One region of the Aeribacillus sp. FSL K6-1305 genome, then DNA from elsewhere that is predicted to be linked to it. Evidence: predicted binding sites of a transcription regulator. Region 1 holds the regulator's gene; the other holds the start of a gene.
What was found. The regulator CtsR, encoded in region 1, represses protease genes until heat stress. The targets are predictions, from matches to a motif close to ATGGTCAATAAAGGTCAAACA.
Positions count from the first base shown of each region.

Region 2: the regulator CtsR is predicted to act here: its motif matches at 2,729-2,749, upstream of clpP (ATP-dependent Clp endopeptidase proteolytic subunit ClpP).

Region 1 is NZ_JBBOQV010000002.1:766,686-771,120, reverse strand. It holds gene clpC (ATP-dependent protease ATP-binding subunit ClpC) at 1-343, opposite strand, end outside; gene NST97_RS13535 (protein arginine kinase) at 340-1,428, opposite strand; gene NST97_RS13530 (UvrB/UvrC motif-containing protein) at 1,430-1,978, opposite strand; gene NST97_RS13525 (CtsR family transcriptional regulator) at 1,993-2,454, opposite strand; gene NST97_RS13520 (MgtC/SapB family protein) at 2,696-3,370, opposite strand; gene NST97_RS13515 (hypothetical protein) at 4,152-4,435, opposite strand, start outside.
Region 2 is NZ_JBBOQV010000002.1:1,461,569-1,466,003, forward strand. It holds gene NST97_RS16825 (gluconeogenesis factor YvcK family protein) at 1-116, shown strand, start outside; gene whiA (DNA-binding protein WhiA) at 140-1,090, shown strand; gene NST97_RS16835 (HPr family phosphocarrier protein) at 1,115-1,372, shown strand; gene clpP (ATP-dependent Clp endopeptidase proteolytic subunit ClpP) at 2,096-2,674, opposite strand; tRNA gene NST97_RS16845 (tRNA-Arg) at 2,940-3,015, shown strand; gene NST97_RS16850 (LytTR family DNA-binding domain-containing protein) at 4,037-4,435, shown strand, end outside.

The DNA.
Region 1 (4,435 bases):
CTCGAATTAATCCCAATAGAATATGTTCTGTTCCGACATAAGAATGTCCTAATTTTCTTGCTTCATCCATTGACAGTTCAATGACTTTCTTTGCTCTCGGTGTGTAATGGATCGTTTGCGAAATTTCTTGTCCCCGTCCTATCAGGCTTTCCACTTCATTTTGGATTTTTTCTGGACTTAATCCTAGAGCGTGAAGCGCTTTAGCGGCAATTCCTTCTCCTTCGCGCACGAGCCCAAGCAATATGTGCTCTGTGCCGATATTGTTATGTCCGAGGCGTACAGCTTCTTCCTGCGCTAAAGCAAGCACTTTTTGCGCCCGTTCCGTAAATCTCCCAAACATCATTGTTCATCATCCTCCCTTTGCTTCCTTTCTAATTGAAGCCTTTCACGAATTAATGTTGCCCTGCGAATATCCCGTTCATTCGGCCGTAGAACTCCTCCTGAATATTGTTGCAGAAATCCGGGCTGAATTAAAATCATAAGCTCATTTAAAACACTGCGTGGAACATTTTGAATAATTCCCAGGTCAATTCCTAAGCGCACATCTGATAAACATTGAATTGCTTCTTTCGATGGAATAATTCTGCTGTATTTGAGAGTGCCGTAAGAACGATATACACGGTCTTCTAGATGATGCGGATTCGTTTTATATAAAGCATCTCTTGCAGCCCGTTCTTGAGCAATTAATTGCCCGACAACACCTATTAAATCATCGACAATATCGTCTTCTGATTTGCCGAGCGTAATTTGGTTCGAAATTTGGAATATATTACCTATCGCTTCGCTTCCTTCTCCGTACCGACCTCTCACGACCAATCCTAATTGATTGATAGCAGGTATAATTTGGTTAATCTGCTGTGTTAAGACAAGTCCTGGAAGGTGCATCATCACGGAAGCCCGCAAGCCGGTACCGACATTTGTTGGACAGCTAGTTAAGTAGCCCCTATGTTCATCAAATGCATAATCTACTTTTTCCTCAATCCAATCGTCAAGATTCATTGCCATTTTCAACGCTTCTTTTAGCTGAAGGCCCGGGAACAAACATTGAATTCTAATATGATCCTCCTCGTTTATCATGATGCTCACTTCTTCGTTTTCAGATAAAAGGCACCCTCCAAGTGCTGATTCTTCCATTAAATAAGGACTAATCAAATGCTTCTCTACAAGTACGCGTTTTTGAATAGGCTGAAGTTCATTCATTTTCAGCAGCACGAATGTCCCTAAACCGTCAAACACTCTTTGTGAAAATGATTCTTCAAATGTATTTAAAACAGCCAAGGCTTCTTCATTCGACATAATGGTAGGGAAGCTGATATTTTCTATATTTCGCGCCAATCTGACTCGGCTGCTCAGCACAATATCGGAATCAGGTCCTTCTTGATTCATCCAAGGGCTCATGGCTGAACGAATAAATTTTTGAAAGGACATGTCATACTCCCCTTTCGTTCCGTCCATTTATCTTCGCTTCAATGGACCGAATTTCATCCCGAACTTGAGCTGCTCTTTCGAATTCCTCTTTCGCAATTAATTCTTGCAGTTCCTGTTTAAGCATTTTCAGGCGCTTTTTCAAATGAATACTTCCACCGGTCCGTTTCGGTACTTTACCGCCGTGAGTTGTATTCCCGCCATGAACACGTTTTAAAATCGGGGTAATTTGGTGATAAAACGTTTTGTAACAATGGGAGCACCCGAATTTACCAATTTTCGTAAATTGATCAAACGTCATATTACATTTCTCACATTGAATGACCTGATTTTTCTTGAAAACATTTTGCCCTTGGCTGCTAATGGCGCTGTCCATATTTAATAATCCGGACAATAAGTTGTTTATAGAAAAGCCTGGATTCATATTGAATATGAATACATCACTTTTTTCCTGTGCACATTTTTCACATATATGCACTTCAGTCTTTTCGCCGTTGATAATTTTTGTAAAGTGGAAAGTAGCGGGCCTTTCATGACATTCTTGACAAATCATCGTCCATCACATCCTCACTTGTATTTTAACGAGGTGAGCATCGCCTTCATCATCCTTGCCCTCAATTCGTCTCGATCAGGCAAATCAATATATAAAACAGACCGATCAATTACGCTCAACATAATTTTCGCTTCTCTTTCTGATATAACCTCTTCATCAGCCAGTCTTAAAATAATATCTTCTGCCGCCGACTGTGACAGCCTTTTTCCAATGGCATTTAAAATTTGATTGATCAGCTGGATACGGTCATTGATTCGAATCTTCATAATTCGGATATAACCGCCTCCACCCCTTTTGCTTTCGACAATGTAACCCCGTTCAATTGTAAAACGAGTGTTGATCACGTAATTGATTTGCGATGGAACACATTGAAATTTATCCGCAATTTCACTTCTTTTAATTTCAACAATTTCTTTTCCGCTAGAATCTAATACATGCTTTAAATATTGCTCGATAATATCAGATATATTCCGCACCTCGAAAAACACCTCCTTCAACTTTTTGATTGGAATTGCAAAACGCTCAAGAAATGTGCAATATCCTTGAGGGATAGGAGGCAAGATGTTTACGTAATGCTTATTTCCTAAACGATAACAACTAGTCACTTGACTTTGACTATATTTGACCTTAATTATAATATAAATTTTTTTTTGTGTCATTTCAACAAAAAAGCTCACTAATAATATTGCCATTTACAATATGGAAAAAACCCGCTCTTTAAAAAACTTTTTTAACTTCTTGAAATTTCAATAATTCGTTTATGATTTCAGGCATTTCATCTTTTGGAAGGCCAATTTCAAGTAAATATGAACGCTTCGCATGTTTAGTTTCTTTTGGCTTTGACAATGTAAAATGAATTTTATAAACAGAAATATTTAATTGTTCAAGTTTCCGAGTAAATTCCACCAAATCATCTTCTGGAAGATTAACTTGTATCCATTTTTTGCTTGACTTCTCAGCAAAAAAAGCCTCCACCTTATTGAGAAAGATCAAACTCAACAATACAATCAAGGTAGAAAAAATCGCCAACGGATACATTCCTGCCCCAACAACAAGGCCAAGTCCTGCAACAACCCAAATCGAGGCTGCCGTCGTTAATCCTCTTACCGTAACCCCTCTCACTAATATCGTTCCAGCACCTAAAAAACCAATGCCGCTAATGACATAAGAAGGAATTCTTGCTGGGTCAAAACGAATATTTTCATAACGATCCATATATTCTTCAAAGCCATAAAGAGACAGCAGCATCATCATGCAGGAGCCGACACCAACTAACAAATGCGTGCGAAAGCCTGCTGGATGCCGTTTAAATTCTCGTTCAAGGCCAATAAATCCACTTAAAATGACTGCTAAAACAATGCGAATCAACATAATTTGCCATTCCTCAGGCATTATCATTCCTCCTTACCATCCAAATGACTTTTTCTGTTTTGGCCATATATGAATTTTGAAATGATACAGTATTATACTTTCCCATTATATGCGATGAACAGTGCTCAATATTCAATTGTTCTTGAGTATGAGACTAAGAATGATATGAAACAAAAAAGCACTTTTAGAGCTGGCTTTAAAATCAAACGAAGCTTTCACTGCTCATATGCTTCAAGAATGGAACAGTTTATGCTTCTGAAGTAGCGATCAATTAATTATACTCCGATTGAAGGTTTTAAAGAAAGCGAGCTTGATTGCAATAGATGCGGAGGATCTTCAGAAGAAGCGAGCTCTTAGTTGTTCGTAAATTTGTCGTTTTTGTTCGTTCTGTTTTAAGCTGTTTTGTCTGTTTGTTGTATATTTCCATTTACAAGAGGATAAAAGAGGCTTGAGCTTCTCAAACCGCATTGCAGCGAATAATTGTTTCGTCCATACTTTTTTACAAGGATAAGCAAATCTCGCCTCCATCGCTTTTCTCAGATTAATTAAAACGGTTTGCATCATTCAAATCAATTAAAGATGTTTTTGTAACAGCAAAAATATCCATTTCGGCTTTCGACAATTTTCTCGAAAAATTGGCTTTTAGACTGTCATTTCTTAATTTTTCATTTTATGATCATAACGGAAAGTATTGCAACGGAAAAACATCACAAAAAGCTAAAAAAGAAGCCGATTCCTCCACCGCCTTCACTATACACGAGAGGCGGCGGTCATATCGGCAAAAAAATAAGATGAAAGGTATTTATTCTATGTCACGATTAATAATTTTAGGCGGATCTAAGTTTTTAATAACGGGCTCTCTAGACTTTATATCTGCATACGTATTGATAATTTCCGGATCATAAATAATTTGCAGCCTAGAAAGCTTGCCTATTTGGTTTTGTGCACCTTCAAAATAATCGTTATTCGTAATTTTTTGCGCCCCACTAAAATTTTGATTGCTGGCCCGTCCCCTTATCGCATTTAAAACAATGCGCCTCGCTGATATTCCTCCTTCTATACGAATATTTGAACCAACTCCAAACA
Region 2 (4,435 bases), 690 kb from region 1:
ATATGGGACTTCGAGTAGTGCAGGACAACATGGTCTCCTTCGATCAACATGTTATTCGACATGATACGAATAAAGTGGCAAACATCTTAAAAAATTTGCTTCTGGAAGAAACGTAATCGGAAAGGGCGGTAATGGAAACATGTCGTTTGCTTCAGAGACGAAAAAAGAATTGACAACACTGGAAGTAAAACAATGTTGTTTAAAAGCAGAGTTGTCCGCGCTCATCCGAATGAACGGAACTGTGTCATTTTCCAACCGGGAATTGCTTTTGGATGTGCAGACTGAAAACGCAGCGATTGCAAGACGCATTTACATGCTGATCAAAAAAAAATATGACGTTCCGATCAAGCTGCTTGTACGAAAAAAGATGCGATTAAAAAAGAATAACGTCTATATTGTTAGAATGAATGAACAAGTAAAAGAGATTTTGGAGGATTTGCGAATTTTAGGCAAGGATTTTATGTATAACCATCAAATCTCTTTAGACCTTGTGAAAAAAAAGTGCTGTAAGCGGTCGTATATGCGCGGTGCGTTTTTAGCGGGCGGATCTGTCAACAACCCGGAAACTTCTTCATACCATTTGGAAATCTCGTCGTTATATAAGGAACATAACGATTCGCTATGCAGTTTGATGAATACGTTTTATTTAAATGCAAAAACACTGGAACGGAAAAAAGGATATATTACATACTTAAAGGAAGCTGAAAAAATTGGGGAATTTTTGACATTGATCGGTGCCCATCAAGCTCTACTGCGTTTTGAAGATGTCCGAATCGTTCGTGATATGAGAAATTCAGTGAACCGCCTTGTCAATTGCGAAACAGCAAATTTAAATAAAACCATTGGAGCTGCTTTACGGCAGGTAGAAAATATAAAATTCATTGATGAAAAGATCGGATTAAGCGCCTTACCTGAAAAGCTGAGGGAAATTGCAGAATTACGGGTTATGTATCAAGATGTGACATTGAAGGAACTAGGTGAAATGGTGTCCAGCGGGAAAATCAGCAAATCGGGAATCAACCACCGATTAAGAAAAATCGATGAAATCGCTGAAAAATTGCGGGCTGGCAAAACGATTTCATTTAAATAAATTTTTAAGAAGAGAGGGATAAATATGGTTGAGAAAAAAGTGGAAGTTCGGTTAAAAACCGGTTTGCAGGCACGACCGGCTGCATTGTTTGTTCAGGAAGCCAACAGGTTTTCTTCTGACATTTTTATCGAAAAAGACGGAAAGAAAGTAAACGCCAAAAGCATCATGGGGTTGATGAGCTTAGCTATTAACAGCGGCTCTGAGATCACATTGATCGCAGAAGGAAACGATGAGGAAGAAGCATTAGAAGCGCTTATCAACTACATTCAAAACGAAAATTAATGTGAACACACAAAAAAATTGCCGCAAAATTCATCAATGGATGGATATTGCCTCTCTTGTGGGAGAAAGCAGGAAACAACCGCTGTCAGCCACAAGAGGGCTTTATTTTTGCTAAAACTGATATGAAGACGAAATGGCTTCGGGTGCGTTAATAGAAAAGTTGTGATAAATCTTATGTTGGGAGAGAGCTTCGTGAAGGTTCTTAACTGGAACTTTTGGATTCAAAGCATTGCGAAAGAGCGGGGCGAATCCGAGCAATATATTTGGTGTAAATACTATTTTTTCATAAATCTGCGATCAACATTCAAGAAAAAGCAAACGTGCTTTGATATGGTTCGAATGACTTACAGCTGAATGGATAAAGAGAGATTCTAGCCCTTTATAACATAAAAAAATCGATTATAACACTTGTTTTGCCAGCAGGTGTCCAGAAAAAACTTCAGCAAAATACGGTTTACACAGGCTCTCCGAAAGCATATTTAATCCTTCATCCGGCTCGATCCGCATTTTGGGCTTAGATTAAAGCAATATCGGCAGTTAACGGCCTTTCGAAAACGTAAAGCTGACGATTCCGGCCAAAAAGTTGAATGAGGAGCTGCTGTCAAGATCATTCTTGACATTTGCTCCTCATTCAAATGTGTGAAGGTATGAAGCAGCGGTTTATTTTTATACTGTCTGCTTGATATGTTTAAATTTTTATTGTCTTCCTATTTGAGGCAGCTTTTATTTTGTTAAAACTTTGTCAATCAACCCATATTCTTTTGCACGTTCAGCTGACATGAAATTGTCGCGGTCCGTATCACGTTCAATTACTTCAAGAGGCTGACCAGTGTTTTCAGATAAAATTCTGTTCAATTTATCTCTTAAAGAGAGAATTCGTCTAGCTGCAATATCAATGTCAGTTGCCTGACCTTGCGCGCCTCCTAACGGTTGATGGATCATTACTTCACTATTCGGAAGGGCAAAACGTTTTCCTTTTGCACCTGCCGCCAATAAGAATGCTCCCATGGAAGCAGCCATTCCTATACACATCGTGGATACATCAGGTTTAATAAATTGCATCGTATCATAAATCGCCATGCCAGCAGTAATTGATCCGCCCGGGCTGTTAATGTAAAGGGAAATATCTTTTTCAGGATCCTCCGCTGCCAAGAAAAGAAGCTGAGCAACGATGGAGTTTGCAACATGATCATCAATTGGCGTACCAAGGATAATAATGCGGTCTTTTAACAATCTTGAATAAATATCGTAAGCACGTTCACCACGGTTTGTCTGTTCAATAACAGTCGGTATTAAATTCATTATGTTTCCTCCCTCGCATCAAAGTTAAAGTCATTTCTATTCCATCATACATAAAAGGTCAATAAAGGTCAAACAAAAAACTTTTATATATAATTATTTATAAGATCAATACATGTACCATCATACCCTCATTTTTCATTTTTCAAACAACGATGAAAAATGAATTTTTCAAAACAATTTTGACACGATGGATAACTTAAGCAAAATTTATTCTTGCATATACTGTTCGGTTCGATTATAATATAATTCGTGACATTTGAAAAATGCGCTCGTAGCTCAGTTGGATAGAGCGGTGGTTTCCGGTACCACGTCCGTCGGGGGTTCGAGTCCCTCCGAGCGCGTAAGCCTAGAGCAACAAGGGTTTGAGCGATTTAGAAGTCGTTCAACGGACGGGAACTACCGAAAAACGGACAACGTATTTTCGCAAGGTTTCCGTCCCACTGAATCAAAGAGACCGCGTGCCTCCAAAATGAAAAATTTTGGAGGTTTTTATTATGCGAAAAAGGCTAGAAAGGTAGTTTCAAGACATCTGATTGTAGATGTAATCTCGATTATATGACGGTTGCAGAAGGATTAAAATACGCTAAGATCATTTACAAAACGGAAGCTATCCAGGACGAACGAGTACCGATTATTGAAGTTCTTGAAAAAATTTTATAGATGTTGTCGGTTTTAGAGATCTTACTACTGACCAAATTAGACGTTACATTAATACGTCATCTGTAACCGTGGATATTCTTTTCGGTGCTATTAAATCGATTTTTAGAAAGCTACATAAATACGGTATTATTTTGAAGAAAGTCTCGTCAAAAAAATGCCAAAACTAATAAGGATAAACAACGAATCTTTGTGCTTACAGACACGCAAGTAAAGAGGCTATGAAACGTCAAAGATATAGGTATTTACGGGATTTCGTGACTATGGTGCTATTAAACTAATGGTAGAGTGAGAACAAAGGGCAAACTAAGTTGAATAGTCAGAAATTTCTGGTATTTTAGATGACGGTATTATTATGTTACTGGGGCCAAAAACAATAGCCGTAAAAGCCGGATTGTTCCAATGACTAAAGAAGTATGTAAACTACTTGATAGAAGAAATTCGAGGATACTTCGGTAACATTTCATATGTATTCGTTAATCAATATGGTGAAAAGTTAAAAAGAAGGAAACATCAGAAAAATATTCAAACTAAAAGACGAATATTGCGTAAGTCTTACACTGTTTAAGACATACATTTATCATAAACTATTTGAAAAAGGTGACGATATTAGTCGCACTCGATAAGAACTATGCCAAAAAGGGTGAAAAAAGATGTAAAATAATAATATCTTGAAGATTTATAGATCACGAAGGGTGTTGAAGAATGGAACGTATTTCAGTAGTTTCCATTTTAGACGTTATTGGTGAATTGTTTTCTGATGAAGTTTCGATTGCTGTTTCCAATACTAAGGAATATATCTATTACCGGCCGAGCAAACGGATTGATTTGAAAATCAGACCGGGAGACTTGGTGAGAAAAGGAACGATTGCGTATAAAGCTTTGCACACCAAACAAAAGGTTTCTGAGTTTATTAACCGCGATGTGTTTGGCGTTCCTTATCACGGGATGGCTGTACCGTTTTTTTGGGAAGGAAAGCTTGAGGGATGCGTCACTGCGATTTTTCCTGCTTTGACGGATGGAAAATCTGTTGTGACCGTCAAAACTGATGATGGATGGGTTCCTATTCCTTTTTCGAAAGTTGCGTATTTAGAAGCAAAAGAT